DNA from 3 places in the Solibacillus silvestris genome. Region 1 is predicted to be linked to each of the others. Evidence: riboswitches for the same ligand, from Rfam matches in the RefSeq annotation. Region 1 holds a riboswitch; each other region holds the start of a gene.
What was found. A riboswitch is a leader RNA that binds a small molecule or an ion and turns the genes downstream of it on or off. The one in region 1 is predicted to bind thiamine pyrophosphate.
Positions count from the first base shown of each region.

Region 2: linked by a shared signal. The riboswitch ahead of tenA (thiaminase II) and the one ahead of tenA (thiaminase II) in region 1 are both predicted to bind thiamine pyrophosphate.
Region 3: linked by a shared signal. The riboswitch ahead of thiT (energy-coupled thiamine transporter ThiT) and the one ahead of tenA (thiaminase II) in region 1 are both predicted to bind thiamine pyrophosphate.

Region 1 covers NZ_JBQCJW010000003.1:161,045-172,292, reverse strand. Annotated here, with positions in the region: gene ACTHOQ_RS03200 (SIMPL domain-containing protein) at 29-685, shown strand; gene ACTHOQ_RS03195 (YkvI family membrane protein) at 875-1,933, shown strand; gene ACTHOQ_RS03190 (M14 family metallopeptidase) at 2,198-3,388, shown strand; gene ACTHOQ_RS03185 (hypothetical protein) at 3,452-3,736, opposite strand; gene ACTHOQ_RS03180 (YpzG family protein) at 3,930-4,082, shown strand; gene ACTHOQ_RS03175 (YfhD family protein) at 4,156-4,308, opposite strand; gene ACTHOQ_RS03170 (hypothetical protein) at 4,444-4,647, shown strand; gene ACTHOQ_RS03165 (cell wall hydrolase) at 4,785-5,225, opposite strand; gene ACTHOQ_RS03160 (glycoside hydrolase family 18 protein) at 5,360-6,649, shown strand; TPP riboswitch at 6,987-7,084, shown strand; TPP riboswitch at 7,153-7,251, shown strand; gene tenA (thiaminase II) at 7,326-8,015, shown strand; gene thiM (hydroxyethylthiazole kinase) at 7,996-8,739, shown strand; gene thiD (bifunctional hydroxymethylpyrimidine kinase/phosphomethylpyrimidine kinase) at 8,736-9,548, shown strand; gene thiE (thiamine phosphate synthase) at 9,532-10,149, shown strand; gene ACTHOQ_RS03135 (bifunctional 2',3'-cyclic-nucleotide 2'-phosphodiesterase/3'-nucleotidase) at 10,334-11,248, shown strand, end outside.
Region 2 covers NZ_JBQCJW010000054.1:91-9,038, reverse strand. Annotated here, with positions in the region: gene ACTHOQ_RS18240 (aminotransferase class I/II-fold pyridoxal phosphate-dependent enzyme) at 1-1,239, shown strand, start outside; gene tmk (dTMP kinase) at 1,259-1,888, shown strand; gene darA (cyclic di-AMP receptor DarA) at 2,105-2,434, shown strand; gene ACTHOQ_RS18225 (YaaR family protein) at 2,574-3,014, shown strand; gene holB (DNA polymerase III subunit delta') at 3,133-4,137, shown strand; gene ACTHOQ_RS18215 (PSP1 domain-containing protein) at 4,130-4,945, shown strand; gene yabA (DNA replication initiation control protein YabA) at 4,970-5,329, shown strand; gene ACTHOQ_RS18205 (tRNA1(Val) (adenine(37)-N6)-methyltransferase) at 5,419-6,168, shown strand; gene ACTHOQ_RS18200 (GIY-YIG nuclease family protein) at 6,152-6,430, shown strand; gene rsmI (16S rRNA (cytidine(1402)-2'-O)-methyltransferase) at 6,411-7,286, shown strand; TPP riboswitch at 7,395-7,483, shown strand; TPP riboswitch at 7,638-7,725, shown strand; gene tenA (thiaminase II) at 7,823-8,509, shown strand; gene ACTHOQ_RS18185 (ATP-binding cassette domain-containing protein) at 8,534-8,948, shown strand, end outside.
Region 3 covers NZ_JBQCJW010000016.1:18,009-29,256, reverse strand. Annotated here, with positions in the region: gene ACTHOQ_RS11345 (GNAT family N-acetyltransferase) at 1-305, opposite strand, end outside; gene ACTHOQ_RS11340 (polyphosphate kinase 2 family protein) at 387-1,223, opposite strand; gene map (type I methionyl aminopeptidase) at 1,418-2,170, opposite strand; gene thiT (energy-coupled thiamine transporter ThiT) at 2,735-3,280, opposite strand; TPP riboswitch at 3,405-3,513, opposite strand; gene ACTHOQ_RS11325 (magnetosome magnetite crystal formation protein family) at 3,644-3,970, shown strand; gene yxzF (small protein YxzF) at 4,030-4,167, shown strand; gene ACTHOQ_RS11320 (AAA family ATPase) at 4,212-7,265, opposite strand; gene ACTHOQ_RS11315 (exonuclease SbcCD subunit D) at 7,268-8,431, opposite strand; gene ACTHOQ_RS11310 (ABC transporter ATP-binding protein) at 8,689-9,702, opposite strand; gene ACTHOQ_RS11305 (ABC transporter ATP-binding protein) at 9,674-10,711, opposite strand; gene ACTHOQ_RS11300 (ABC transporter permease) at 10,733-11,248, opposite strand, start outside.

The DNA.
Region 1 (11,248 bases):
AAACGAATTAAACGAAAGGTGGATGCTGTTGTATTATCCGCAAACCTTTTTTCAACCATTCGCTGCCTCGCCACGGGAAATGACGGTAACAGGGAATGGTGAAGTCGCGGTCCAGCCGGATTTTGCGCAAATACAAATAGAAGTTCGGACACAAGGGGAAAATGTCAGTATGGCCCAGCAAGAAAATGCGGTCATTATGAATCGTGTCATTGAATCGCTGAATGCAATAAACATTCCGGAAGAGGCAATACAAACGGCTGCTTACACAATTTTTCCAAACTATGATTTCATAGAAGGAAGACAAGTGCTAAGAGGTTATGAGGTGCAAAATGCGATTACTGTGGAAATAACGGATATTCGTCAAGTTGGTACGGTGATCGATACAGCGATACAAAACGGGGCAAATCATGTATCGGCTATTCAATTTAAGACGCTGAATGCAGATGCCCACTACCGCCAGGCGCTTCAATACGCTCTTATGGATGCGATTGGGAAAGCGAGGTCCCTGGCAGAAACGATGCACGTAAACTTGCAAAGTTTGCCTGTAGAAATAATTGAAGAGTCCAATATCGCCGCGCCGATTCCCTTCAAAGCGTTTAAGCTTAGCAATGAGCAGCCTGTTACCCCGATTGAGCCAGGAATAATAACAGTGACTGCCGCTGTTCGGGTTAAATTCCGATTTTAATGCAGCATTTTGCATCTGCAATATCCCTTGACCGATCGAGAAATCTATTGGTTAAGGTTTTTTTTGTAAAATAGAAATCACCATCAAAAATTCATTATAAAACGGTGCGATCTTTTTTAAAAAAGCATGATTAGCCAACTTGTATACATAAAGTAACAATGATGAAAAGTGAAGTAAAGAAGGTGCGAATTGAAAAAGAGTATTCAAATTGCGGGGGCATTTGTCAGTTTGGTAGTCGGGGCAGGCTTTGCTTCAGGGCAGGAAATTATGCAGTATTTTACAAGCTTCGGTGTTCTGAGCATATTCGGGTGTGTTGCGGCAACAATCATTTTTGCATTTTTAGGGATGAGCCTTGCCCAAATTGGCTCCGATTTGCAGACGTCTTCACATAAAGAAGGAATCCATTATATTGGAGGACGTTTTTTGGGGCCGGTGCTCGATCAATTGATTTCTTTTGTGTTGTTCGGTATTGGCATTGTCATGCTGGCTGGCGCAGGCTCCACCTTTAACCAAATGTACAATCTCGAGCAGTCATTTGGAAGCATGCTGATGGCGCTTGCCGTTATTTTTACGCTTTTGTTGAATGCGGACAGCATTATTAAAATGATGGCAGCGTTAATGCCATATTTACTGGGCATTATATTTATTCTCTTGATCTATTCTTTATTTACAATGGATTATTCGATAAATGAGTTAAATGGTATAGCGAAAAATCAGCCTTCCGCAACTTCTCATTGGCTGCCAAGTGCGATATTGTATGTTTCATATAACATCGCAGCGGGTGCAGCTATGCTCATTGTGATGGGCGGGACGACAAAGGACAGAAAAGCTGCGGCAAGAGGCGGGGCGTTAGGCGGCATGATTCTTGGCTTGCTAATATTGCTCATTAATATAGCGCTTTTTGCAAAAATGGATGTAGTTGCAGGAGTCGATATGCCAACACTTGAACTGGCAAAGCAAATTCACCCGGCAGCAGGCATCATCATGTCCTTTATTTTGCTTGCGATGATTTATAGTACGGCTGTAGGGACGCTTTATATATTAGCAGTACGAATTGCAAAGCCGGACCGTTTTACATTTAAAATCGTTGTCATGCTGCTCTGTTTGGCAGGTTTTGCGGTGAGCCTCATAGGTTTTACAACGCTAATCGGCAAATTGTATGTAATAATGGGCTATTTAGGGATGGGCTTAATAGTGATGATTTTATTTTCGTCGGCATATAAAACTGGCAGGCAGCGGCATAGTTGAACATTCGTGACAGGAAGCGAAAAATGAAATGAGCGCACAATCCGCATTGATCGTCGGCATTATTCAATGTGTTGAAAAGTATAAAAAGTAAAAAGACTTTCAATAAGATCAGCTTCATGTGTTAGGAAAAGTGATTTCTCTTCCGGATTTCTGAGCGGAATGGCGGATTTACTATGGTGCTGCCAACTAACTGTTTTAATGCGAATAATAGATTATCCGTTTCATATACTTTTCTATTGATGAATTATTTAAGGGAGGAACTTTGTGGAGGTTTCCGTAAGACCTGGTGATTCCATTTGGTACTACAGCAAAGTTTTTAATCTTCCTTTACAGCTGATTGTTGATTCTAATCGAACTATAAATGCACAAGTACTTATCCCGAATGAACAAGTCAGAATCCCGGGATATGTAACAAGCCTGTATACCATTCAACGAGGAGATACGATCTGGTCGATTGCACAAAGGATAAATATGCCGATGGATGCGATTTTCCTGCTCAATCCGATACTTAGTCCGTATGTGCTGCAAGTTGGTCTCATCTTAACACTACCTGTTCGTGTAACATGGAGGGTGGTCGATGGTAAACAAAACTATGAATACAGCAAGATGGTTCAGGATATTCGGATATTGCTGGCCATCTATCCTTTTTTGATGGATGAGCCGGTCGGAAATTCCGTATTAGGCAAAGAAATTCCGGGGCTCACGATTGGGAAGGGGCAGAAACGTGTCCATTTCAATGCATCATTTCATGCGAATGAGTGGATTACAACACCGATTGTTATGACATTTTTAAACGATTATTTACTATCTCTGACGAATAATCGTCCGATAAGAGGGCTTTCTACATTGCCATTATATATGCAGACAAGTTTAAATATTGTCCCAATGGTAAATCCGGACGGGGTTGAGCTAGTGCTGAATGGTCCACCGGCAAATGAAACCATCCGGAATAATGTAATTGAATGGAACGGCGGGAGTACGGATTTTTCAGGATGGAAGGCAAATATTAATGGGGTCGACTTGAATGATCAGTTTCCTGCAGAATGGGATTTAGAAAGAGAAAGAAATCCGAAAACGCCAGGTCCGCAGGATTATGGTGGGGAAAGCCCGTTATCTGAGCCAGAATCCATTGCAATGGCTGAACTTACAAGGGAAAGGGATTTTGCCCGGGTATTGGCATTCCATACGCAAGGGCGAGTCATATATTGGGGATTCCTAGGACTAGAACCGCTGGAAACAGAACAGCTTGTAAACGAATTTGCGCGGGTCAGCGGATATGAGCCCGTGCAAACAATTGATAGCTATGCGGGTTTCAAAGACTGGTTTATTCTAGATTGGCGCAGACCAGGCTTCACTGTTGAACTTGGCTTCGGAACAAATCCTCTGCCAATCAGTCAGTTTGATGAAATTTACGAGGAGGCGCTTGGAATTTTTTTAGTTGCGCTATATAGATAATAAATGATCTAAAAAAATGCCCCGTTTATTTGAGCTTGGACTAAACGGGGGAGAACTTGCTTATTACGAATCATTAACCATTTCATCTACTTCGTTCAAGTTTTGCTTTAACTCAGATAATTTTGCTTTGTTTTGCTCGACGATATCCAAATGCTCCTGACGCTGTTCCGCATTGAAAAGCGCATTTTCGGTACGTTCAATCGAATTGAACGCATGCTCCACCGCAAATTCCTCCGGGTGTGACATTGCTTGTTTAACAGCACGCTCTGTTCTTTCAACAGAATTGGATAATAATGTGCTTGGATGATTTTGTTTCCAGCTCGGTGTGCCTGAACTTTTTTTCGCCATTAGTTCCTCTTCCTTTCCCGCATAAATGACTGCTTAACACTTTTAGTATTGTTGGATGCAATGATTCCATACGTGAAACAGCATGCTTGCATTTGCTAATTATTTCATCAATTTTTATCGCTGCATGGAATAACTGCAGCGAGAACAGACATACTAGTATCGATTCACTTTTAAACATAGGGAGGCGGAACGAATGGATAAGAAGGGTGTCATAGCTCCAAAATCTAAGAAAATCCACCATAACTGGACGAGCGACAAGCATCAAAAGTCTCAAATAAAAGGTGAAACAGAGGTAACTCTGCATAACCAGATTTTGAGGATTAATGCGAAGGCGAGACAGTTCTAACCTTTGTCTTGAAGTAAATCAGGCCTTCATCCCAGTATATGCTGTGATGAAGGCCCTTTACATATTGCTACATTTACCGTTTTCCTTTTTGCGCTTGCTGGTGGAGCTCAGTTAACTCGCTTGCAATTTCTTCCCTTACTTTGTTTGGGGCAATTTTCAAGTTTTTCGGTGTTTGCGGTAACGATTGTTTATTCGTGCCTTTACTTTTGCTGTCGTCTCTGCCCATTCGTATGCTCCTTTCAGTATGATTCCTTCTTAATATGGCTGCTGGCCGATTTTTCATTACAAAAATTGAACAAGCCTGATAAAAGCATAAAACCTCCTATCCTGAGCACATTAAGTCAGTAGGAGGTGATGAAATATGAGCAAAAACAGCAAACAGACAATGAATGAACGAACACATAATCCTTTTGCTACCTATAAAAAACTGCACCAAAATACAACAAGCCATGATCGCAACCCTGAAGACAATGTGGCCGAATTTGCAGAAGAGTTCGATGCTAAGCTTAAAAATAAAAACAATAAAACGAATCACGATAAAAATCAGCAATCAAACAAAAAATAATTCAGCATAGAGTTATTGCAGGATCAAGGCATGTCGATTAATTCGTGCACTATAGAAATTCAACAGAATATATTTCGAGCCTTGCTGCATTAATTTGAACAAGGCTCTTTAAATTTTATGCAAGATCATTGAAAAATCTAACCTTGATAAACACTATCGCATGTTCCGCCTACTGGTTCGTAAAAGCAATGCTGCTTAAATTGACCGGTAAATGGTTGCCCATACCATGTCGGAGGGCACTCCCCAGCTGGATTGAAATACCAAAGCGCGTATTTTGCCGGATGGTCCCGCCAATAGTCCAAATTCTGTTTAGCCAATCTCCGTTCAGTAGGTCTTGCTCTTTGATAAAACATATTCCCTTTCTGAACCGCTTCAAAAGAATAATTGTTTCCTTGAACTTGGAAAATGACTTGCTCAATTGTCCGAACATCATTAAAGTCAAGGCAAGTTGCAATAACGCGGTTTACAATAACATTTCCAACATAAAGCATTCCTTGCTTTCCTTCGCCTTCAGCCTCTGCCCTCATCATTCTAGCCATTAAATCGATATCGGCATCGCGGTATTTTACTCTTGGCATTTTTTCACCTCAAATCTATTGTATGAAAAAATCAAAAATGATGCTCTCGTTAATCATATTATTTATTATTCAATAAATACATGTATCTTTTACATTCCTCATAAATTATTAAATAGGAGAGAGGAGGACGGACAATTCAAATTCATGTTGTGCAGTCGGGGGAATCTTTATGGACAATTGCGCAGGCATATGGAACAACGGTGCAAACTTTAGTGGATGCCAATCAAATCCCGGAGCCAAACCGGTTAGTCGTAGGGCAAGCATTGGTCATCCCGGTATGGCAGCAATTTTATATCGTTCAGCCAGGGGATAGCTTATGGTCAATTGGTATGCGATTTGGTATAAATTATTTAACGCTCGCACAAATAAATAATATTCATCCAAATTCAATGCTGATGATCGGGACGGTGCTTGTTTTTCCGCCGCCATCAAAAACATCGGCGGAAATTTTGGCGTATGTGGAGCCAAGAGGCGATGAAGTAAGTGAAGCACTGTTAAATCAAGTGCGTGAAGCGAACCCATATTTAACTTATTTAGCATTGTTCAGTTATGAGGCAAGGCGTGATGGCACGTTGAAGATGCCGGCAGTTGCTCCATTGCCAGCCATTGCGGCACAAAATAATACGAGTCTTGCAATGGTCATTACGAATCTTGAAGATTTTCAATTCAGCAGTGAGCTGGCGCGTGATATTTTTCAAAGCGAAGCGGTACAAAACTTACTTTTTGACAATATTATTGAGGAAGCGAAGCGTGTCGGCAATATATCTGATATTCATTTTGATTTTGAACGAATATCCGGCGATCAACGGGAAGCGTATAATAACTTTTTGCGAAGAGCGGTAGAAAGGATGCATGCGGAAGGATATACAGTGTCCACTGCACTGGCGCCAAAAACGAGAGCCGATCAGCCGGGCGAATGGGTTGCGGGACATGACTACAGGGCACATGGTGAAATAGTTGATTTTGTATTGCTGATGACGTACGAATGGGGATATTCTGCAGGACCACCAATGGCCGTTTCCCCGCTGCCGCAAGTCGAACAGGTGGTACAATACGCATTAACCGAAATTCCGGCAAGCAAAATATTGCTCGGGCAAAACTTATACGGCTATGATTGGACACTGCCTTTCGTACAAGGAGGGGAATATGCGGAGGCATTAAGCCCGCAGCGCGCGATTGAATTGGCTAAACGCTACAATGCGGCTATCGAATATGACTATGTCGCACAAGCACCATTCTTCAATTATTATGATGAGCAAGGGCGCTTGCATATCGTGTGGTTTGAGGACGCCCGCTCAATCCAGGCGAAATTCAATTTAGTTAAACGATTGAATTTGCGAGGTGTCGGCTATTGGAAGCTCGGTCTGCCATTCCCGCAAAATTGGCTGCTCATCGGGGCGAATTTTCATGTTGTGAAGAAGTAGTGGTTTTAGTAATATATCCGAACTGTTCCCTGATTTGGAAGTCTCGTTCCAACTAAGTGCCAAGTATAAAACCGATAGTATTCGATGGAAAAATCAGTGGCGAAAATAAAAAAGTGAAATCGACTCATTGATTTCACTTTTTCCTCAATTGGAAATAAAAACAGGATTAACCGATTGCTGTGTTGAAGTTTGTTTATCCGGGAATTTTAACATAAAGCGTTACGGGGCCAAAGTTGCGTAAGTTTTGCGGAGGCAGGGAAAAAGAAATAGCGGTGCATCATTCTCCTAACATTCGCTTGCTATGCAAAATTTAATTTGATACACTCGATTTAATTAAATGCATTTGCAGGGGGACACACTGTGTTGAGAAGGTTAAAACCTGACCCTTAGAACCTGACCGTTAACACGGACGTAGGGAGCAAAGTACAAGATTATACATATGTACTTACTAGGGCTCCGCGTATTTTTTTACGTGGAGCCTTTCTTTTGCAAATACTTAAGCATTTGATTTGCGGGGGGACACATTCGTGTTGAGAAGGTTAAAACCTGACCCTTGGAACCTGACCGTTAATACGGGCGTAGGGAGCAATGAGAAGTGGCATTTACACTTTTTGGCGTCTCTACTATTAGAGGCGTCTTTTCGTGCTTCCGCTCACTAAAAAGAGGAGGAGTAATAATGGAGTTTTGCGAAAAAGTAAGAAAAGAAACGGATTACTATTGGGAGGCTAGCTTTTATCATCCTTTTGTGCGAGGCATTGCGGATGGAAGCTTGCCGCTGGAGAAATTCAAATTTTATATGCTGCAAGATGCGTATTATTTAAAGCATTACACGAAAGTGCTTGCGCTCGCGGCTGCAAAAGCTACGAATGATGAGGATGTCCGCTATTTCCTGCAGACAGCGAAGTTTATACATGAAGCCGAGCTGGAATTGCATCGCACTACGTTTAAAGAACTAGGGGTGACAGCTGAAGAAATAGAACAATTTGAAGCAGCGCCGGCAGCTTATAACTATGTGAGCCATATGTATAATGCCGTTCATAATGGGGATGTAGCAGAAGCATTTGCGGCAATATTGCCTTGCCCATGGCTATATCAGGAAATCGGGCAAAGATTAAAAAACGCACGTCCTAATGTACAGCTTTATGAACAATGGATCGAACTATATGCCTCCGCCGAGATGCGCCAAAATATCGAAGCACAAAAATCCATGCTGAATCGCTATGCAAAGGAACAGCCAAGAAAGCAAAAGCTATTGGAAGAGCATTTTAAGAAGAGCTGCTATTACGAATGGATGTTTTGGGAAATGCCGTGGACGAAGCAAGGCTGGGTACAAGGGGTGTATATAAATGAGCCTGCAAAAAATTAATAAAAAGCAGCCATTAGTGCATTGCATAACAAACTATGTCGTGGCGAACTTTACGGCAAATGGCTTGCTTGCAGTCGGGGCTTCCCCGGTAATGGCTGATGCAATAGAGGAAGCGGCGGAAATGGCTTCAAAAGCAAATGCGCTGCTCCTTAATATGGGTACATTAAATGACCGGGCAATTCAATCAATGAAACTGGCAGGACAAAGCGCAAATGCGCATCAAATCCCCGTTGTGCTCGATCCGGTCGGGGCAGGGGCTACTGTATTTCGCTATGAAACGGCAAAACAGCTGCTCGAACTTTTAACGATTAGCATAATCAGATGCAATGTGGGCGAAATGGCTGCAATCGCAGGTGCAGATTGGGAATCGAAAGGTGTTGATAGCGGCGAAGGGGAAATAGATGTTGCAGAAACGGCCATGCAGCTGGCAAATAAATATCAGTGCATCGTTGTTGTTACCGGAAAGCAAGATGTAATAACAGACGGGAAAAGGCTTGAATATGTGGATGGTGGTCATGTAAAGGTGACTAAGATGACGGGGAGCGGCTGTTTGCTTAGCGCCCTTTGTGCAGCCGTTTTGGCATGCGGTGCAAAACCGTTCGAAGATTTAGTCTTATTACTCAATGAATATAAGAAGGCAAGTGCAAATTCCTATGCAAGTATAGGGACATTCCATACAAATTTCTTAAATGAACTAGAAAGCACAGCGGGAGGAAATCAATGATTGCATGTACGATAGCAGGTTCAGATAGTGGTGGAGGGGCAGGCATCCAAGCAGATTTAAAAACATTTCAAGAGCTCCGTGTATTTGGCACATCGGTGATCACTGCATTAACCGCGCAAAATACGAAAGGTGTCCACGGGATTTATCCAACGACTGTTGAATTTGTCCAAGAACAGCTAAAAGCGATTCTTGATGATTTTAATGTACAGGCGATTAAAACAGGCATGCTGTTCAATGCCGAAATAATTGAAGGAATCGTTTCTGTACTGAAGCAGGGGGAAATCCCTCTTATTGTGGACCCGGTAATGATCGCAAAAGGCGGTGCAAGCCTACTGCAGGAGCAAGCGATGATTGCGCTGAAAGAAAAATTGCTCCCGATCGCGACAGTGTGTACACCGAATATCCCGGAAGCAGAGGCACTGACAGGACGAACAATCAAGACGGATGAAGAAATCGCGCACGCTGCCCAATACTTAATGGATCTGGGTGTGCAATGTGTTGTCATGAAAGGTGGGCATCTATCTGGTAAGCAAGCTGTGGATACTGTGTTTATCCGAGGTGAAGCACCATTTAAAATGAAAACAGAGCGAGTGGATACGAAGCATACACATGGAACAGGCTGCACGTTTTCGGCAGCTATTACGGCGGAAATGGCGAAAGGCAAATCGATGCAAGTCGCAATTATTGAAGCGAAAAGATTTGTCCAGCTAGCGATCCGCCATCCGCTAAATATCGGTAATGGGTCTGGCCCTACGAATCATTTTGCTTACCATGAGCAGCGCGGAAAGTGTGATGTGCATGTCATTTGATTTAAATAAATATTTTATTATGGGGACGATGAATTGTGAACGGAATGCGCTTCATGTTTTGGAAGAAGCATTACAGGCGGGAATTACAATGTTTCAACTGCGGGAAAAAGGCGTAAATGCTTTGCGCGGCGAGCCGTATGCCCAATTTGCCCGCCAATGCCAAAGTTTGTGCAAAACGTATAATGTTCCGTTTATAGTGAATGACGATGTGGAGCTTGCACTGCAATTGAATGCTGACGGGATTCATGTTGGGCAAGATGATTTAAATATCGAAAATTTCCGCAGGCGTGCCGCAAATAAAATAATTGGCGTGTCTGTTCATACATTGGAACAATTAAAGCAAGCGGTGGAAAACGGGGCGGATTATGCCGGGATTGGCCCGATTTATAAAACGACGACAAAAGAAGATGCCAAACCGCCGGCAGGAGTAGCTTTATTGAAAGAAGCGAGATTGCATTATCCTCACTTCCCAATTGTTGCAATCGGCGGCATTACGCCAATGAACAGCAGCATTGTGCGCCAGGCAGGGGCAAATGGGGTCGCGGTCATATCTGCCATCAGTTTGAGCAAAAACGTCACGGCAACTGTAGGAATGCTATAATATCCAAAAAGCACATTACTCCGATTTATCCAATAAAAGCCGATTTTAATAGGTAAATAAATCTACAGTTTCACATAGTTCTATTTTAAAAAATTGCATATTGTATCCAAATGCTCCTTTCTACCATTCTGAAAATTTAGTATTATAAAGTTGTTGTAAAATTCAGAATACGGGAGTGAGATGAATGTGGAAAAAACTATCGGTTTCAGCTCTAACGTTAACGCTTTTAGCTAGTGGAATGACAGCAGCCTCAGCATCAACTGCAAGCGCTGAGGAAATGACGCGCGGGGAATTTGTTAAGGCAGTCATTGATGCATTAGGCGTGCCAGTTGGTTCCGGCCAATCCGTAAAGTTTCAAGATGTACCTGATTCATTAAAGCCTTATATTGAAAAAGCAGTTGAATTAAAGTTGATCAAGGGGAAAACACCGACACAGTTTGCACCGGATGAAAAATTGACACGTACACATGCCTTTCTAATTGCAGCACGTGGAATACAAGACGATAAAACATATTCGGAAAATGTATTGAATCAGTTTAAGGACGCGAATAAAATCGGTGCGGGAAATCGTCAAGAGATGGCGAAAGCAGTGCAGCTAGGCTTATTGACAGGATATGAAGATTCCACAATCCGGCCGAACAGCTTTGTCACAAAAGCGCAAATGCATAATATTCTACAGCGCTTTCTGGAAGAATACAGCCCGGTAGAAGCGAATACAACAGTCGCATTGCGTATTTTGGGGACGACGGATATTCATACAAATATTGTGAACTACGACTATTATAAAGACGCACCATCAAATAGTTTAGGGCTTGCGAAAACAGCTTTGCTCATCGAAAAAGCCCGTGAGGAAAATCCGAATACTGTACTGTTTGATAATGGTGATGCAATCCAAGGAACACCGTTAGGCTCCTATATTCAATCCGTCAAAAAATTGAGAGATGGGGAAGTTCATCCTTCCATTGCAGCGATGATTGCGCTCGATTATGATGCTGCGACATTCGGCAATCATGAATTCAACTACGGATTGGAATTTCTGGATGAAGTGACAGATGATGCGCCCTTCCCATTCGTAAACGCGAATGTGCGCAATGCAGCG
Region 2 (8,948 bases), on a different contig from region 1:
GCAATTTTACAGGCTGAGCAGTTGCTCGCTGCTGCATATGGAGCAAATCGAAGTTTCTTTTTAGTAAATGGTTCTACGGTAGGGAATTTGGCGATGATTTATGCAACATGTCAAAAAGGGGACACTGTGCTTGTGCAGCGAAATGCGCATAAGTCTATTTTTCATGCACTTGAGCTTGTTGGGGTCAATCCCGTCTATATTGCACCGAAATGGCATACAGAAAGTCAAACGGCAGGCTGTATTGAACTTGCGGTATTAAAACAGGCGGTAACGAGCTATCCAAATGCTAAAGCTGCTATTTTTACGTATCCGACGTATTACGGGGTGACAGTCAATGACTTAGCAGAGCAAATTGAAATATGCCATAAGTACAATATTCCGGTACTTGTCGATGAAGCACATGGCGCCCATTTAACAGTGACGGAGAAGTTACCTGCATCGGCACTGGATTTAGGTGCGGACATTGTTGTACAGTCTGCGCATAAAACATTGCCAGCGATGACAATGGCTTCTTTTTTACATATTAAATCAACATTAGTAAGCGAGCAAAGGGTAAACCATTATTTACGTATGCTACAATCGAGTAGTCCGTCATATTTATTATTGGCATCCCTTGATGATGCGAGAAGTTATGTTGCGAATTACACGGAAATGGATTATGCGTATTTAATGGAAAAACGTCAGCAATTTATCGAATCGGTAACTGCATCAACGGAATTACAAATTGTAGAAGTTAATGATACATTAAAACTATTAATACGGGCACCTGGCTATACAGGCTTCCAATTAAAAGAAGCATTGGAGAAAATGCATGTTTACGTGGAATTAGCCGATGCTAATCAAGTGCTTATTATATTGCCGCTATTAAAGCACGGAGATAATTATTCATTTGCAGACTTGCGCATTCGAATGAAAGAAGCACTCATTCTCTTAAAAGATATGCCAGGCAATGCAGAAATGAATGAAGATAGGAATTTTGAAATGACGGCCATTACAAAACCGGAATATAGCTTTGGCGAAATAGAGCTGGCGGAAAAAGAATGGTTACCATATATGCGAGCGATCGGACGAATTGCTGCTTCTACTATTATTCCCTATCCACCAGGCATTCCATTACTTGTACTGGGCGAGAAAATCACAGTAGCAAAACTTAGTCAATTGGAGGAATTGCTTGCGATTGGGGCAATGTTTCAAGGGGAGCACCGTTTACAGGAAAAATTAATACAAGTCATAAAATAGATGCAGGGAGAATATAAAAATGCAAAGGAATTTTTTTATTACGTTTGAAGGCGGGGAAGGGGCCGGAAAAACGAGTGTGTTAAAAGCAATCGGCGAACGGCTGAAAGAAGGGCATATTGATGCCTTGCTGACACGTGAGCCGGGAGGAATTGAAATAGCCGAGAAAATCCGTGCGGTTATTTTGGATCCAGTCCATACGGAGATGCATGAACGTACAGAAGCATTATTGTATGCAGCGGCACGTGCCCAGCATTTTTATGAAAAAGTACTGCCTGCGCTTGAAGAAGGCAGGCATGTATTATGTGATCGATTCATTGATTCGTCATTAGCATACCAGGGCTATGCACGGGAAATTGGAGTAGATGATGTATTAGCCATTAATGAATTTGCTATAGGCAAGCGTCTTCCCGATGTGACGATTTTCTTTAATATTACCCCTGAAAAAGGGCTGGCCCGTATTCATGCGACTCGGAGTGATGAAATGAATCGATTAGATGTTGAGGGTTTGGCGTTCCATCAAAAAGTTTATGAAGGATACGAAGAGGCGATGAGACGTTATCCTGAACGTTTTAAAGTAATCAATGCCGATCAGCCTTTAGAGCAAGTCATCGAGGATGTATGGGGGATTTTAAATCCAATAATAGGGTAAAAGTAAATGAAGATAAGCCTTTGGCACATATCACAGATTTTCAAAGGGAAATGGGCAGGGGGAAGTCAGCTTAAAACTGTTCGTGTACTGCGATAACAGCTGACTGATTCACGGCATATATGCCTAACTCAAAAAAAATCTGGATGTAATTACGCTGAGGCGTAATTGAATTTATGATATAATAGAGGCACCAATTCAATGGAGGGGTGAGTACGGATGAAGTTAGTAGTAGCAGTAGTGCAAGATCAAGATAGCAACCGATTATCAAATGCATTAACAAAAAACAACTATCGTGCGACGAAATTAGCGAGTACGGGTGGATTTTTACGATCTGGAAACACGACATTTTTAATAGGCACGGATGATTCTCTGATCCCAAAGTTATTGGACATTATTCGTGAAAACTGTCGATCACGTGAGCAAATGGTTGCTCCTGTATCGCCAATGGGAGGTAACGCAGATTCCTATATCCCGTACCCTGTGGAAGTTGAAGTTGGAGGAGCAATTGTATTTGTTTTACCAATCGAACAATTCCATCATTTTTAATTTCTTTCAACAGATTGAAAGAAGTTAAAACCTCTGGCGGATATTACGGATTCGGGCATGTATTTTCGATGCGGGCAAAAAACCGAATTCGGATGCGATTATGCCGAGGCATAATTGACTTTTTGGAGGCGAATGGTAAATGAAAATTAATCAAGATCTCCGTGTGAATTTAAATGCGAATCGCAATGATCTGCGTCCAGCGAATCAAAACGGGAATCGCTTTGGGGATATGGTTGTAAAGCAAGGCTCGAAAATGCAATCAGAGCAACTCACGAGACTATTAGGTGATATTTCGTCAGCTGGAGACCGGGTGGCACGTTCACGCAATTTACGGGAGCTGGCACGCTTTAAAATGCTTATTAAGCGTTTTTTGCAGGAAGCCGTTGATTATGGTCTCGAGATGAAGCAATCACATACATGGAATCGTTTTGGTGAAGGGCGTCGCTTAAAAATTGTCGAAACAATTGACGAGCGGCTTGTCGAATTAGCCGAAGATATTTTAAATGAAGAAAAAGAGTCTATTGAGCTATTAGCGAAAATTGGCGAAATTAAAGGCCTTTTAATAAATCTTTATATGTAAAAAAAGCCCGTGTCTTTGTTGTGCACTAGACGCGGGCTTTTTCCAAGCAGAAGATTGTTTGAATTGTACATAGGACTCTTCAAATAAATAGAAGCAAGAAACGAAAAAGGTGAAGGAAATGACACGTACTATAGACGAGCTAACTAAACTGCAACCCGTAGTGATGAAGCAATTACAAACAATTGTAGAAAAAAATCGTTTAGCACATGCCTATATTTTTGAAGGTGAAAAAGGTACAGGCAAACGAGATGTCGTCTCTTTTTTTATGAAACTTCTCCTTTGCGGAAATTTGTCAAAAAATGTTCCATGTGAAACATGTCGAAATTGCAGACGTGTTCAATCGGGAAATCATCCGAATATTTGGCAAGTGGAGCCGGATGGGCAATTTATTAAAATTGACCAAGTACGGGATTTAGTTGCTGAAATGAAGATGACAGGCGTGGAGGAAGGCAAGAAAGTTTATGTGCTTCATCATGCAGATAAATTAAATGCTGCATCGGCAAATATGCTCTTGAAATTTTTGGAAGAGCCAGATGGACAAGTTGTAGCAATTTTATTAACGGAGCAAATCCAGTCCATTATCCCGACGATCCGTTCGCGTTGCCAGCATATTAAATTTGCAAAAGCACCGCGTACTGCATTGCTGGAAAAACTTGTAGAGCAACGTGTTACAAATTCAATGGCAGCTACGGCTAGCATGGTAACAAATGATATAGATACAGCTTTTGCACTTGCAAATGATGAGCAGTTTGTACTTGCACGAAAAACAGTGTTAAAATTAGTAGAGATCGTTCATCAAAATGTTCATGAAGCATTATTATTTATTCATGACGAATGGCTACCATTATTTAAGGAAAAGGAAGAGATGGAGCTAGCACTCGATTTGTTATTGTTTGCGTATCGTGATATTGTAGCGATTAAAGCAAATCAACAAGCAACGTGCACGTATCCCGATATGTATCAACGATTTAATGAGATGGCGCTCGTCTTGACATATGAAAAATTGTCTCGCCAAATGCAGTCTATATTGCATGCCCGTACAAATTTAAATCGTAATATGAATCGTACGTTATTGATGGAACAGCTAATGCTGAATCTTCAGGAGGGGTATACATTTGTATAATGTAGTCGGAGTTCGCTTTAAAAAAGCGGGTAAAATATATTATTTTGATCCAGCAGCATATATTTTGGAAGTTGGAGAATATGTCATCGTAGAAACTGCACGCGGTATCGAGTATGGCAAAGTAGTTGTGCCAATGCGTCAAGTCGGGGAAAATGACGTTGTTTTACCATTAAAGCAAGTTGTTCGCCCGGCCGATGAGCGTGATCGTTTCCAAGTGGAAGAAAACACAATCGAGTCAAAGCGCGCATTTGAATTAGCGAATACGAAAATAATCGAGCATTCGCTGGATATGAAGCTTGTCGATGTAGAATATACATTTGATCGCAATAAAATCATTTTCTATTTTACAGCAGAAGGGCGTGTCGATTTCCGGGAATTAGTAAAAGATTTAGCGAGCGTTTTCCGTACACGTATCGAACTTCGTCAAATAGGGGTTCGTGATGAAGCAAAATTGCTTGGAGGAATCGGACCTTGTGGTAGAATGCTTTGCTGTTCGACATTTTTGGGCGATTTTGAGCCTGTGTCGATTAAAATGGCGAAGGATCAAAACTTGTCGCTAAATCCGACAAAAATTTCAGGGCTATGCGGGCGTTTAATGTGTTGCTTGAAATATGAAAATGATGATTATGAAATTGCAAAAGAAGGTATGCCGGACATCGGTGATCTATCTATGACACCAGAAGGAGAAGGTAAAGTCGTCGGATTAAATGTGTTGGAGCGGCTTATCCAAGTATATTTGACGAAGCAAGAGCGTATGGTTGAATATACGCTTGAAGAGCTCATACAATATGAGAAAAATTTGATATAGATAGAAATTAATGGGGTGGCTTGAGTGAAGGACCGTAATTTTTTAGATACTGTTATGGAGTTCGAACAACAGCTTGAATCAATGCAGCAACAATTTAGTGCACTTAAGCAATTTGTTGCACATATGATGGAGGAGCATCAGACGCTTCAAACAGAAAACCTTCACCTACGTACGCGTTTAGAAGAATTATTAGCGAGCGAAGCTAATACAGGTAAACAAGCGGAAGAGCTGAAAAAGGAATCTGTAGATATTGGCGAAGGCTATGATAATTTGGCAAGGCTTTATAACGAAGGTTTCCATGTGTGCCATGTGCATTTCGGCAGCTCTCGCAAAGGTGAAGATTGTTTGTTCTGTCTATCATTTTTAAATAAACAAAATGGTTAAAGGAAAAGGCTGAATCTGCAAAAGTAGATATCAGTCTTTTGTTTAGCATGAGGGTTTATTGGAATAGTAAATATGTGGAGGATTACGTAGTGGAACAATTGTTAAAGGATGATGAGCGGCTGGATTATTTACTTGCGGAAGATTTACGAATTATTCAAAGCCCATCTGTTTTCTCTTTTTCTCTAGATGCAGTATTATTAGCGCGCTTCGTGCAAATTCCGAAAAATAGAGGACATATTGTAGATCTTTGTTCAGGAAATGGGGTTATTCCACTATTTTTGAGTGCCCGAACGAACGCAAAGATTACAGGTGTGGAAATACAGCCGAGACTGCATGACATGGCAACACGCAGTATTGTGTACAATAATTTATCGCAACAAATTGACATGCAGCTTGGTGATGTCAAAGATGCACCTAAAACATTAGGTATCGAAAAATACGATGTGGTTACATGCAATCCTCCTTACTTTTTAGCGCATGAATTAAGTGAAAAAAATACGAGTGAACATTATGCCATTGCAAGGCATGAACTATATTTAACACTTGATGAGGCGATAGAAGCAGCAAGCCGTTTATTAAAACAGGGAGGAAAGACGGCATTTGTGCATCGGCCAGGAAGACTTTTGGATATTGTAAGTGCAATGCGAGCGAATCGCTTGGAACCAAAGCGCATTCAGTTTGTGTATCCGAAACGGGGAAAAGAAGCAAATACGCTGTTGATTGAGGCGATTAAAGATGGCAAGCCGGATTTGAAAATATTGCCTCCATTGTACGTATATGAGGATAACAATGAATATACGCCAGAAGTGAGGGCACTTTTATATGGAGAAGGAAACTAAACATTACTTTTATGTGCTGGAATGCAGTGATGCAACGTTTTATGCAGGCTATACGAATAATTTGGAAAAGCGCATTGCGACACATAATGCAGGAAAAGGCGCAAAGTATACAAGAGCAAGAGGTCCCGTAAAATGCATTTACTTTGAAACTTTTGAAACAAAGCAACAGGCGATGTCCGCGGAATATGCATTTAAACAATTGAATCGCACAAAAAAAATTGAGTATATAAGGAGTGCTGCATATGAAATCACAGAAAAGTAGCCAGCATGAGCAAGGAAGCTGCCTGTACTTAGTAGCTACACCGATTGGCAATTTAGAAGATATGACACTGCGTGCACTGCGTATTTTAAAAGAAGTGGATATTATTGCTGCGGAAGATACGCGCAATACGAAAAAGCTGTGCAATTATTTCGATATACAAACACCGCTAATCAGTTATCATGAACATAATATTGAAGTTGGCGGGGAGAAGTTGCTTGGCTATTTACGGGAGGGGAAATCGATTGCCTTAGTAAGTGATGCAGGTTTGCCATGTATTTCGGATCCGGGCGCGGATATTGTCGTAAAAGCAATTGCAGAAGATTTTGCGGTTGTGCCGGTTCCGGGAGCCAATGCAGCATTAACCGCTCTGATTGCTTCTGGCTTAAACCCACAGCCATTTTATTTCTTTGGTTTTTTAAAGCGAAATAAAAAGGAACGCCGTGAGCAGCTTGGAAAATTGGCGAAGCGCGAGGAAACGCTTGTATTTTACGAGGCACCACACCGTCTTAAGGACACATTAAAAGATCTACAGCTTGTATTAGGTGATCGTAAAATTACATTAGCACGGGAATTAACAAAAAAATTTGAAGAATTTTTACGCGGAACAGTAGAAAAGGCAATCAACTGGACAGCTGAAAATGAAATCCGTGGCGAATTTTGTATTATACTTGAAGGTAATCAGTTAGGTGATGTAGAAGAAGAAGCTTTTGACTGGTCCTCGATGACATTACAGCAGCATGTGGATTATACAATGGAAGAAATGAATACTAATTCAAAGGAAGCAATCAAGGAAGTCGCTAAATTGCGCGGTCTTTCGAAAAGAGATGTGTACAATGAGTACCACCGAGGGCCTTAAGAAAAGGCGAGTGATGGAAAAAGGTTGGATAAAAATGTATGATTTACTCAGAATCACTTGCGCAAACTATAATACATGTTATGATGTAAATAATATAAATAATATAAATAATAGCACTAGGGGCGCCCATTGGCTGAGAAGAACCCTTTGAACCGGATCTAGTTAGGACTAGCGTAGGGAAGTGAGGCATGTTGATAGGATAGATACGTGTACATTCCCCCGCTCTCTAAAAAGAGTGGGGTTTTAATTTTTATGGACAAGAAAGGTATAATCAGTTCACTGTAATTACCATAAGAGAAAAACATCATTTTCCATGAATTGTGTTTTCAAATAAGAAAAATTAAATATGTAATTAAACTCTAGGGGCGCCATTGGCTGAGAAGAACCCTTTGAACCGGATCTAGTTAGGACTAGCGTAGGGAAGTAGTTTCGATTGTATGTGTATACAACTTATGCAACGAAACCATTTCCTATTTAAGGAAGTGGTTTTTTTATTTTTCAGGAAAGTGCTTGTTATAAAAAAGGAGGAACTAGAAATGAAAGTGAAAACAGAAAAATTTACAGACCGACTTTTTAGAAATGTACAACCTATTTGGGAGGCAAATCATAGCCACCCATTTGTACAGGAACTTGGTAAAGGGACATTGGATAAGGAAAAGTTTATCCAATACATGAAGCAAGATTATGTGTATTTAATTGATTACGCGAAGCTATTTGCCATTGCATCTGTCAAATCTACAAATCTCGATATGATGGGGAAATTTGCTGCGATACTAAACGACACGCTTCATTTTGAAATGAAGCTACATCGCCAATTTGCAGCTGAATTTGGAATTACGTCAGAAGAATTGGAGGAAACAAAACCAACCCCTGCAAATTTAGCGTATACGAATTATATGTTAAATGCTGCGCAAAGTGGTAGCTTAGCGGATGTAGTAGCCTGCCTCTTACCTTGTGCATGGGATTATTGGGAGATTGGCAAGCTGCTAAGGGCGCAGTATGGACACGATTTATCGAATAATCCTTATGCCAAGTGGATAGAAACATACGATTCAGAGGAATTCGGCAACGGTGCAAAATGGTTGATTGACGTGATGAACGAATTAGCAGAGGGAAAACCAGAACGAGAGCTAGTCCAATTAGAAAAGCATTTCCAAATTACGTCAAAGTACGAGTATTTATTCTGGGATATGAACTATCACATACAGGATTGGCCGATTTAGTTTGTTTGAGAAGGTGATAAAGAAATGGTAGTTAGCTTACAAAATGTGACCTATGTTATTGAGGAACATGCCTCACCTGTAATCTCTAAATTAAATATGGAAATTAAACAGGGGGAATTCGTATCAATCATCGGCAGAAGTGGTACAGGAAAAAGCACGATTTTTAAATTGATAACCGGGCTACTCACGCCAAATGAAGGGCGTATTGTGATTCATAATCGTCTAGCAGCCCCAGGTGATGTGGGCTTTATGCCACAAAAAGATTTGCTACTGCCATGGCGTACTATCCTACAAAATGTCATGATCGCAACAGAAATTCAGAAGGATGTTACGCTAACAATAGAGGAAGCGATTGTCTGGATTAAGCGGGTTGGTTTAAAAGATTACGTATATGCCTATCCGAAAGAACTATCCGGTGGAATGAGACAACGTGCAGCTT
Region 3 (11,248 bases), on a different contig from region 1:
ATTGAATAGCCGATAAATCCGCTCGAATACGGCAAACGCTTTATCGAATAAAGGGAAATATGTCCGATTAACTGGCCTGTATCATTGTGAAAAACCCCAAAGGAAAACTCCCGATTTGACTGGAGTAGATGCAAGCTCTCCAATATTTTTTTATACTGTGCCTCTTCTGTATAAAATTCTTCTCGGTGTAATGGTTCATATGTTGACCAATAGAGCTTATTGTCCCCAAGTAATTTTGCCAATGCCTTTGCATCCGACGGGGTAAAAGTACGCAACGAACATTTTTGCCCAATAAGTTGAACCATTGGACCCTCCTTTTTTTGAAATAGCTTGAGTAAGCTTCTCATATGTCTCACCTACATTTCATTACAAAGCTCGCTTGTCATTTATTTTGACTTTTTCTTTTTTGATTTTTTTGGCTTTGGCTGTATTTCTATGAATTCTGTCAGCTCTACATCTGCCGCTACTTCCTTCTGTTCTTCGAAAACATTTGTCAGCTGTAATCCGCGTCTTGCTGCCTCTTTCTCAATATGGGAAATAACTTCCTTTAAAACTTGAACGCGCGCATACAATTTATCGTTGCCCGGGATTAAACACCAAGGCGCGTTTTCTGTATCGGTTTTAGCGAACATCTCATCTGCTGCTTCACTGTATAAACTGAATTTTTCCCGGTTTCTCCAATCTTCGTCAGTCAATTTCCATGATTTATATGGGTCTGCTGCACGGTCATTAAAGCGTTTTAGCTGTTCATCTGCATCGATATGTATCCAAAATTTGATCATAATATAGTCTTCATCTGTTAATTGCTTTTCAAAGTCATTAATTTCGTTGTAGGCACGCTTCCATTCATGTTCTTCCGCAAAGCCCTCAATGCGTTCTACTAATACGCGACCATACCAAGAACGGTCAAATATAGCAATCTGTCCGTGCTGCGGCAGCTTTCTCCAAAAACGGTGCATGTAATGATAGCGCATTTCATGGGGCTGTGGTGCGGAAATTGGCGTTACGATCAATCCGCGTGGATCAATGCGCTCAGTTAAACGCTTAATGGCTCCCCCTTTGCCCGCTGCGTCCATTCCCTCAAATGCAATAATAAGGCCAATTTTATTATTGAATAAAAATTGCTGTGCATTAAGCATTTCATATTGCAGAACTTTCAATTTCTTTTTATACATTTTCTTATCCATTTCCAGTGTTAAATCCAAGTTTTTAAGCTTCTTCATTTTAGCTGCCTCCTCTATTCCGTATCATTACATATATTTTACTTGAAAGTGTATGTAAATGGTAATTGTTGCTTTAATTTATTTGAATCATTTGATTATTTTATGTTGAATCATAGTTTTTATAGAACTATAAAACCGGATAAGAAAAAGCTGTGCAAAAAGCCAAATTGAGCTTTTACACAGCATTTTTATAATCAGTCTTCTAAAGTTGTTAAAATAATCGGTTTGTCTTTCGTTACGATAATGGAATGTTCAATTTGGGCAACCAACGATTTATCTGGTGTTACGAATGTCCAGCCATCACCCGATTCCACGATATGTTCAGCCTTAGCTGAAATGAATGGCTCTACTGCCAACACCATGCCTTCTTTCATGATTGTCGTGTCCCAAGCGTCGTAATAGTTTAATACGTGGTTTGGCTCTTCATGCAATGATTTGCCTAATCCGTGTCCTGTTAAATTCATAATTACCGTCAACCCGTGATCACGTGCTTCACGCTCCACCGCTTTCCCGATTTGGTTGAGCTTCGAACCTGCTTTAACTTTTGTCATCGCACGGTCAAATGCTGATTTTGCTACTGTACAAAGTTTTTCCTTCTCTTCATAGCCTTCTCCAACGACAAAAGAAATTCCCGTATCTGCAAAATACCCATCCAACGAGCCTGAAACATCTATGTTTACGATATCGCCTTCTTGAATGGCTTTATTACCTGGGATACCGTGTGCAACTTCATGATTCACTGAAATGCATGTATAGCCTGGAAAATCATACTCGCCTTTCGGACCTGAAATAGCGCCTGCCTCAGCAAACATGCGCCCTGCAATTTCATCTAATTCTTTCGTTGTCACGCCAGGTGCTGTCGCAGCTTTCATTGCCTCACGAATTTCAGCACAAATACGTCCGATTTTTTTAAACGCTTGAATTTCTTCTTGATTTGTAACAATCATGTGTAACTTCCTTCCTCTTAAACAATGTCTACCCTTAACTATAGCATACTTAAAATCGGTTGTAAGTGTTCAACGTTTTTTTAAATAATAACATTCCGTACAGAAATGACCGATAATTTTGAAGGATAAATTATTGCTTATTGAATCGGTATTAAAAGTAAATTTGCTGTCAAAAATAAACAGGGATTCTTTTTTATGGCTCTTCATCAAAAGTTGGGGATGACAAAACTTCATGCCAAGGCGAGTTGATTGGAATGGAGGGGAGGCGAGTGTTCGTGCTGACGGTTTCACCTTTCGCACTGTAAAAACACCAGCTGACGGCTAGCGCCTTTCGCTACAAGATTTTCTCTGTGACGAAAGCATTAGCGACAGTCACAAGCAAGCTTCCAGCGGGAACAGCAAAATTTATTTTGCGACGAAAGCGTCCGACCCGCAATGGAAATCAACCCCATGTTATGGTGATGAACCTTTTTTATGTATATTTTCTTGAAAAATTAGAGTTCCCCAACAAAAAAGAAATAGGTTTGCAGCGATATGACTCCACTACAAACCTTTTGATTTTATTTAAACTTGCTGCACCTTTTGCAATAAGCGCGGTGCTGATGTGAATAATAAGACAGCAATAATAGCCGTAATTACAGTTGCAGGAAGCATGTAGGAACTATTATAAATAATCGAATATGTCCATACATTTTCATCGCCCGCATATTCTTTAAAGAAAATAACACCTGCCAGCAAATGTGAGACAAAGCGTAATGAGCCGCCTATCAACGCTCCTATTATAATATATAGCGTCATTTTTCCTTTATTAAGCGATAGGGATGCTTGCAATAAAGGTTTTCTTACAAGAGCAGCCAAGCCTACAACCGTAAATGCCAGGCCATAATCGAGAATTGCTTGAAGCCAATGCACAATATATGCACCGAACATCATTTGCATAACTCCGATAAGTAATCCTGTGGCAAGGCCTGCTGTCAATCCCCAACGAATCGCCATTAAAATAATCGGAATCATTACAAAGCTGATCGATCCACCTTGTGCCCACATTTTAAAAGATATTTGGTCCAACACGAGTCCGATGGCAGCGAAAATCGCTATTTCCACCATCATCAATAATTTTTTTCTTGTCCATAACAATGCCCCTTTCTTTTTTCCGATGTAACAGAAGTGAAGAAGGAATAGAAAACATAAAAAAAACGATAATCAGGACAAAAGCCTGACTATCGTTTGAACAGTCGGTTTCTATCCACATCCCTACGCAAGTTTTAACTTACAGGTTCAAAGAGTCAGTGCAATCACGTGCACAATCTCAGCCGACTTACTCGGCCCCCCTTGTGGTACATCTAAGTATTTATTGTTTGAACAAGCTCATTGTATCGAATATTTCCATAATTATCAACCGCTATTATTTTGAAACTAAATTTGCGGATGTCACGTATATGTAAATGTATATGTATAGAGGAGGGAAAAATGATGGACCAATCAAAAGGTTTAAGTGCAATAAGCTATTTGAGTTTTTATTTTGCGCCATTTATTTTGCCGTTAATTATATTTTTTGTTTCAAAAGATGAATTTGTTAAAAGCAACTCCCAAAAGGCATGTATTACACAATTCATCCCGATTGCACTTGGCATTATATATATGATTTACTTTTTCGCCTCAGCGCTTTCTTGGAATGATACTTTTACAGCGCACGACTTTTTTGTAAGCACATACTTTATAGGCTTTGTATTATTAGTCATTATTTTCTTTGCAGCGGCAATTTGGAATTTAGTCCAGGCAATTAAAGTTTTACGGTAATGTTTATCTATGCCTAATATTTGGGTATATTTTTTGTACGAAATGTCATTCGTTAAGGAGTGTTATTTGTGAAACTAAATAAATTCATTAAAACAGCAATCAAATATGGACCAATCGTGTATCCCATCATAAAAAAAATGATCGATAAAAAATCGGTCCCGCAACCTACGAGCACACGACGAACTCCGAAACGTTAATAATAGCGGTTCGACAACCCTCCTTGGCCGTCGAACCGCTATTTTCATTTTATAATGATCTCTGTTTTACTATGTCCTTCTTTAAGCTTTTGCACTTGCAAAATTGCCGGTATCGCTGCTTTTAGTTCGGCCACATGCGATATTACACCGATGAGACGGCCTGATTGCTGGAGATCAATCAATATATCGATTGCCCGGCGCAGTGCTTCCTCATCCAATGTACCGAACCCTTCATCGATGAACATCGTATCAATATGCACGCTTCCTTGCACACTTTGAATGACGTCAGCCATCCCTAAAGCAAGCGAGAGCGATGCATTGAATTTTTCGCCGCCGGATAATGTTTTTACATCGCGTGTTTGCCCTGTATGGCTATCATATACATCAATGCTTAGCCCACTTTGTGCATTTCCTTCTTTCCGTCCTGTTGATTTCAGGAAATACTGACCATTCGACAGGAGACGAAGCCTTTCATTTGCAGCATGCGTCACCTTTTCCAAGTAGCCTATTTGCGCGAATCGCTCAAAGGAAATCTTCGCCTCGTTTTGTCCTCGAATCAAGTCATAAATATGTTCGACTTGCATAAGTTTTATTTTATAGTCTTCTATTTGCTGTGCTGTTTTTTCAAGATTATCCAATGTTGTTTTACATTGTTCCGCGTACGATTGTTTTAATTTCACTTCAGAATAATGTGCTTCCACTTGTTCGTTCAATGTTGAAATTTGATGCTCCCAAGCCGTCAAATCCGCAAGTTCTTTTCCTTCCAGCAGTTGCTGTTCCTCGGCAATTTGTACGGTTAATGTGTGCACATTTTGCTTATAGGCATCCATTGCATCCTGAATTTGTTGTTGAATATTTAAAGGCAGCAACGCATTTTTATATGTTTCCAATTGAAAGCCCTGTTGTTGCATTGCTGTTTCGAATGCGGCTTGAGCTAATACATATTCCTGCTGTTTTTCCGATAAATGATTTGTCGCATGGAGGCGGTTAACTTCGCAGGATTTTTCGACCAACTGTTTTTTTTGCAAGTCTTCCACAGCCTTTTGGATCGCGTCTTTTAATTGGCGATGCTTTAATTGCTGACCCGCTAGCGCTTCTGTTACTTGTTGCACTGTTGAAAATTGAGGCAGCAAAGATTTTTCGCTTTGCTCGAGCTTCCCTTTTTCCTGGGCAAATTGGTTATCGATATCCATCATATATTTTTGCCCTTTTTCAATGCGTTCTTGAAGCACATCTTTATTTTGCAAAAGCTGCTCCATCTTTTGCTTTTCGGATAAGAGCATAGTTTGCTGCTGTTTTTGCAATGATAATTGGTTTGCCAATGTAAATAGTTGCTGCTCATATTCATGCAGCAGTGAAAATTCGACATTTAGCTGTTGGAGCGCATATTGTTTTTCTTTCAATGCGTTTTGCTCCATATCCAGCTTTGAATTTACTTGATAATAGCTTTGCAGGGCGCTGTCACTTTCATGGCGCAATGCTGTCAGCACATTTCCATCGACTTCCAATGCCTTACTATTATGAATGGCTGGATGTTCAGTACTGCCGCATACAGGGCATGCCTCTCCATGCTGTAAGGAAGCTGCGAGAAATGCTGCCTGATTGCTGCGGACTTGCTGCTCCATTTGCTGAAATTTGTACTGCGCTTCGTCTGCAATTTGTTTCTTTTCTGCAAGCTTTTTTGTTAACGCTCCAATATTCGCCTGTAAAGCGGATGCTTCTTTTGCTATTTCAATTTTCCGCTCAAGCGCTGTATGTGCCTCAAAAGTTTCGTGATACGTATACACCGACTCTTCCAGCTCATTGATCATCATTTGTTGCTGCTGTTGCTTTTCTTTTAAATCGACTGCTTCTTTTTGCAGTTTTTCGAATAATTGTTTTGCGCTACTATGTTTTTCTTTCAGCCTCGAAACTTTTTCCCGCTGTTCACTAATTGTTTCGTATACCGGTAAAAGCTGTTTCAACCGAGAAATCAATTCCGTATACTCATCCAATAATGGTTCAAGATTTTTTTGCTCGCTATAATGTACAGTTGCCTGCCGAAGTTGATTCTGCGCTGTTTCATAATCGGCTTTTGCTTTTTTTAATGATGCTTCCGCTTGTTCAAACTGTAGCTTCACCTTTTCATGCTCGCGTTCTAAAGGCTCAATCTGATTTGCCTTTTTTGCGAGTTCAAGACGCTGCTGTTGTGCTTGCATCGTTTGTTGCTGCTGCATAAGTTCCGCAAGCTTTGTCTTTCTTATTGAATATTTTTCTATACGTTCGTTTAATAGCTTCTGCTCGCTAAATGCCTCATTCAACTTTTGCAAATGCAATTTGGACGCTTCATATTGTCTTTTTAATATTGCATACTGTTCCTCATAATATTGCTGTTCGCCCATTAATGCTTGCTTTACTTGGTACATATTCGTTACTTCATGATTTATTGCCAGAAATAGCTCTGACTCCCTGTAAGGCAGACGGGACTGGATTTCGTGAATCGTGTGGTCCTGCTGCATTTTTGCCTGGTCATACAGCTTTTCTGCCGCCTTCTTTTTTTCCCGCAACAGTTCGACCATTTTCGTAAAGCGCTCTGTTTTAAAAATTTTGCGGAAAATTTCCTCTTTATGCTTTGACTCTGATGTTAAAAGCTTTTGAAATTCACCTTGTGGCAACATGACGATCTGATTAAATTGCGATTGTGTCAGTCCGATAAGCTCCTCGACTTTCGACTGAACAAGCTTTACCTGGAATTTTTCGACTGCAGGTACGGCAACACCGCCTGTAATCTCGTAAAATTCGCGTTTTGCGCTTGCGCCATCATGTCCAAATTTGCGCCAAATACGATACAGGCGACCACGCACCTCAAATTCAAGCTCCACTTCCGTATCAACGGCCGGGTCTGCAAAGTCACTGCGCAAAAATAACGACTTTTCGCGGTCTTCACCACTTCCCGAATCATAAAGTGCATACGTAATCGCATCAAAAATTGTCGTTTTTCCCGCACCTGTTGCACCGGAAACAACAAAAATCCCATGTTCATGCAGCTTTGTAAAATCGATTACTTCTTTTTGAAGATATGGCCCAAATGCTATCATCGATAATTTGATTGGCTTCATCGTTACAGCACCTCCTGCATTTCACGTTCAGTGTCGATTAATTGCTGGAGCACCTCAGCATAAATCGCTTTCGTTTCTTCACTTAACGTTTTGCCCGTCATTTCAGCATGAAACAGCTCAAACAACTCTAAATCATTCATTTGCACACGTTTCATCGTTGTCGCTTCGTGCTCCATTTGTGCATAAACAACTGTTCGTTCTATGTGTAAAGCATTCGGATACACGGTACGCACGAGCTCTGCCGCACCTTTTACAAAATGCTCGTCTTGCAGCTTTACGAATACATAATCGTCACTTTTTGCGTGCTGCAAAATTTCATCGAGCATTCCTGCCACAATGCGCATATCCCGTATCGGTGTGAACAATTTTTTTTCCACAGTTGCAGTTCCGTCCCCTTGTAAATTTACAAGCAAATATCCTTTCTTATGTGTCACTTCAGACTCCGAATATTTCAGCGGTGAGCCGGCATATTGGATTTTTTCGTTTGCCACAAAATGCGCTTGGTGTAAATGTCCTAGCGCAGTATAGCAAAACGGCTCAAACAATGCCGAATTTATACATTCCGTACCCCCAATTGTTAATTTACGTTCTGAATCGCTCGTATTTAGCTCCGGCATCCCATCCTTCGTTATAAAGGCATGTGCGACGATGACATTGCGCTTCTTCGGATCGAGCTTCCGTTTTATTTCATCAATGATTTTCTCCATGGCGCCTTCATGTGTCGTAATCGAGTCATCTTCAAAAACTGCCCGTACAATGGAAGGCTCCGCAAATGGTACTAAATAAAAATAGACTTCTCCATGCTCGTCCCTCATAATAACAGGCTCTATATTTTTTTCTAAGTGACCGATAATGTGTAATCCGCTTGCCTTCATCAAGTCACTGCCAAAATTTAAACGTGTCGCGCTATCATGATTTCCAGCTATCGCTAAAATTGGCGTTTTTCCATCGATTAAAATTTGTTTAAGCGTTTTGTTCAAAAGCTGAATTGCATCTGTCGGTGGCACGGAACGATCATACAGATCCCCAGCAATAATAACAACATCCGGCTTTTCTTTTTTTATTTCTTCGATGAACTGTTCAAGTACGTATTGCTGATCTGCCGTCATTGACACACCTTGTACAAGCTTTCCTAAATGCCAATCTGCTGTATGAAAAATTTTCATGAATACCGCCTCCTGTCTCATTACTTATAAGTGTACATGATAAAATCAATTACGTCTCGACGTAATTGCGTTCGGTTACGGCTTTGCGCTGCTTACCGAATCCGTAACATCCGCCGGGGGCTTTATCTTCACTCAACCAGATAGAGGGGCGGTTATTCTGCGACTACCTCTACACTTTCTTCATATATAACTTTTACTGAATGAATAATATAAAAACCACAGTGTACGAATATTCGTACACTGTGGCTATTTGTCGGCTATTGCTTTGCTGGCATTGTTCCTGCTGAAATTTCTTCCATATAGTGGCAAGCAGCTTCATGTGTATCTTTCATTAAATTGGATGTACGCAAAGCCGGCTCTTCTGTGCGGCATTTATCTGTCGCAAATGGACAGCGCGTATGGAAGCGGCAACCTGCCGGCGGATCAATCGGCGAAGGTACATCACCTTTTAATACGATACGATTTTTCACCGCATCCGGATCGGGAACCGGGATTGCCGATAATAATGCTTTTGTATATGGATGTTGAGGATTTTCAAATAAGCTTATCTTATCCGCAATTTCCACAATTTTCCCTAAGTACATTACAATAATTCGGTCTGATATATGTCGTACTACACCTAAATCATGTGAAATGAATAAATATGTCAATCCATATTCGTTTTGCAATTCTTCCAATAAGTTCAGCACTTGCGCTTGAATCGATACATCGAGCGCGGATACCGCCTCATCGCAAATTATCAATTTCGGATCTACCGACAAAGCACGCGCAATACCGATGCGTTGACGCTGGCCACCTGAGAACTCGTGCGGATAGCGGTCTGCTTGATATTGTCGTAATCCCACTGTTTCAAGCAATTGCTCGATGCGGGCACGGCGCTGTTCTGGCGGCAGTACATTTTGAATATGCATCGCTTCGTTCAATACACTTGCTACTGTTTGACGCGGATTGATCGATGCATATGGATCTTGGAAAATGATTTGTAAGTCTTTACGGAATTTACGCATTTCACCTTTGGAAATCTTTGTAATATCAGTACCCTGGAAAACAACAGAACCTTCCGTAGGCTCCTCCAATCGTAAAATTGCCCGACCTGTCGTAGATTTCCCGCAGCCAGACTCTCCTACAATACTTACTGTTTCACCTTCATAAATTGTAAATGAAATATCATCTACTGCCTTTACGTGGTTGACGGTACGGCCTAAAAAACCACCTTTAATCGGGAAATACTGTTTTAGTCCCTCAACCTTTAACAGTTCTTTTTTCGCCATATAGCGTCACCTCCGATTCTCCATCCCATTCATCCGAGTACATCCAGCAACGAATTTGCTCTGAACGATCGCCGCCTGTATTAAGCAATTCCGGCTGTTTTTGATGACAAAGCTCTGTCGCAACCGGGCAACGCGGAGCAAAGCGGCAGCCTACAGGCATTTCATGCGGGCTTGGCACCATTCCTTTAATAGGAATTAAGCGGTCTTGATCCACATCATGACGCGGCAATGAATTTAACAGCCCTAACGTATATGGATGCTTAGGCTGCTTGAATAATGAACGCACATCCGAGTATTCCACAACTTGACCTGCATACATTACAGCAACATAATCGCATGTTTCGGCTACAACGCCAAGATCATGTGTAATCATAATAACAGACATGCCTAAACGATTTTGCAAATCTTTAATAAGCTCCAAAATTTGCGCTTGTATTGTAACATCCAGCGCTGTTGTCGGCTCATCGGCGATTAAAATTTCAGGGTCGCAAGCTAATGCCATGGCGATCATAACACGCTGGCGCATCCCTCCGGAAAGTTCGTGCGGATATTGCTTTACGCGCTTTTCAGGTGAAGGAATTCCTACAAGCTTCAGCATTTCCACCGATTGCTCCATTGCTTCTTTTTTTCCTAATTTCTTATGGATTTTTATCGTTTCGCTAATTTGTTGTCCAACCGTATAAACCGGATTCAGAGATGTCATTGGCTCTTGGAAAATCATCGAAATTTGATTTCCTCGAATATCGCGCATCGCCTTGTCGGACAGCTTCAACAAATCTTTCCCTTTAAAAAGGATTTCACCGCCTTTTGTTTTACCATTTGATGCTAATAAACGTAAAATAGAAAGCGATGTAATGCTTTTCCCTGACCCTGACTCCCCTACGATTCCAATTGTTTTTCCTTTTGGAACGGTAAAGCTAACACCATCCACTGCACGCACTTCTCCAGCATCCGTACCGAATGATGTTTGTAAATCGTTTACGACTAAAATATTTTCCATTTCATTCATTTGCCACACCTCTTTTCGTTTTTAGTTCAAGTCAATTCGTTTATTCAAGAACTTGTAAGAAATATCAACAAGTAGGTTTACAATTACGAATAATAGTGAAATAACTAGTACAGTCCCTTGTACAATAGGGAAGTCCCGTTGCCTGATCGCGTCAATTGTCAGTCGACCCATACCATTAATGGCGAAAATTGTTTCCGTTAATACTGCACCGCCTAAGAAACCGCCAAATTCCAAACCGATAACCGTCACTACTGGAATAAGCGCGTTTTTTAGTGCGTGTCGATAAATAACGATGCGCTCTGATACGCCTTTTGCCCGGGCAGTACGGATGTAATCCTGACCGATGACTTCAAGCATTGATGAACGTGTCATACGTGCAATGATCGCGGCTCCCCCAGTACCTAGTGTAAGGACGGGCAAAATAATTTGGCGCCACGAGTCACCCCAACCGGATGGGCGCATTTTTAAAAATTCCGGCAATTCCCAGCCGAATGGCAGATTGCCCAATGCAAACCATTGAATTAACAGTAAGCCTAG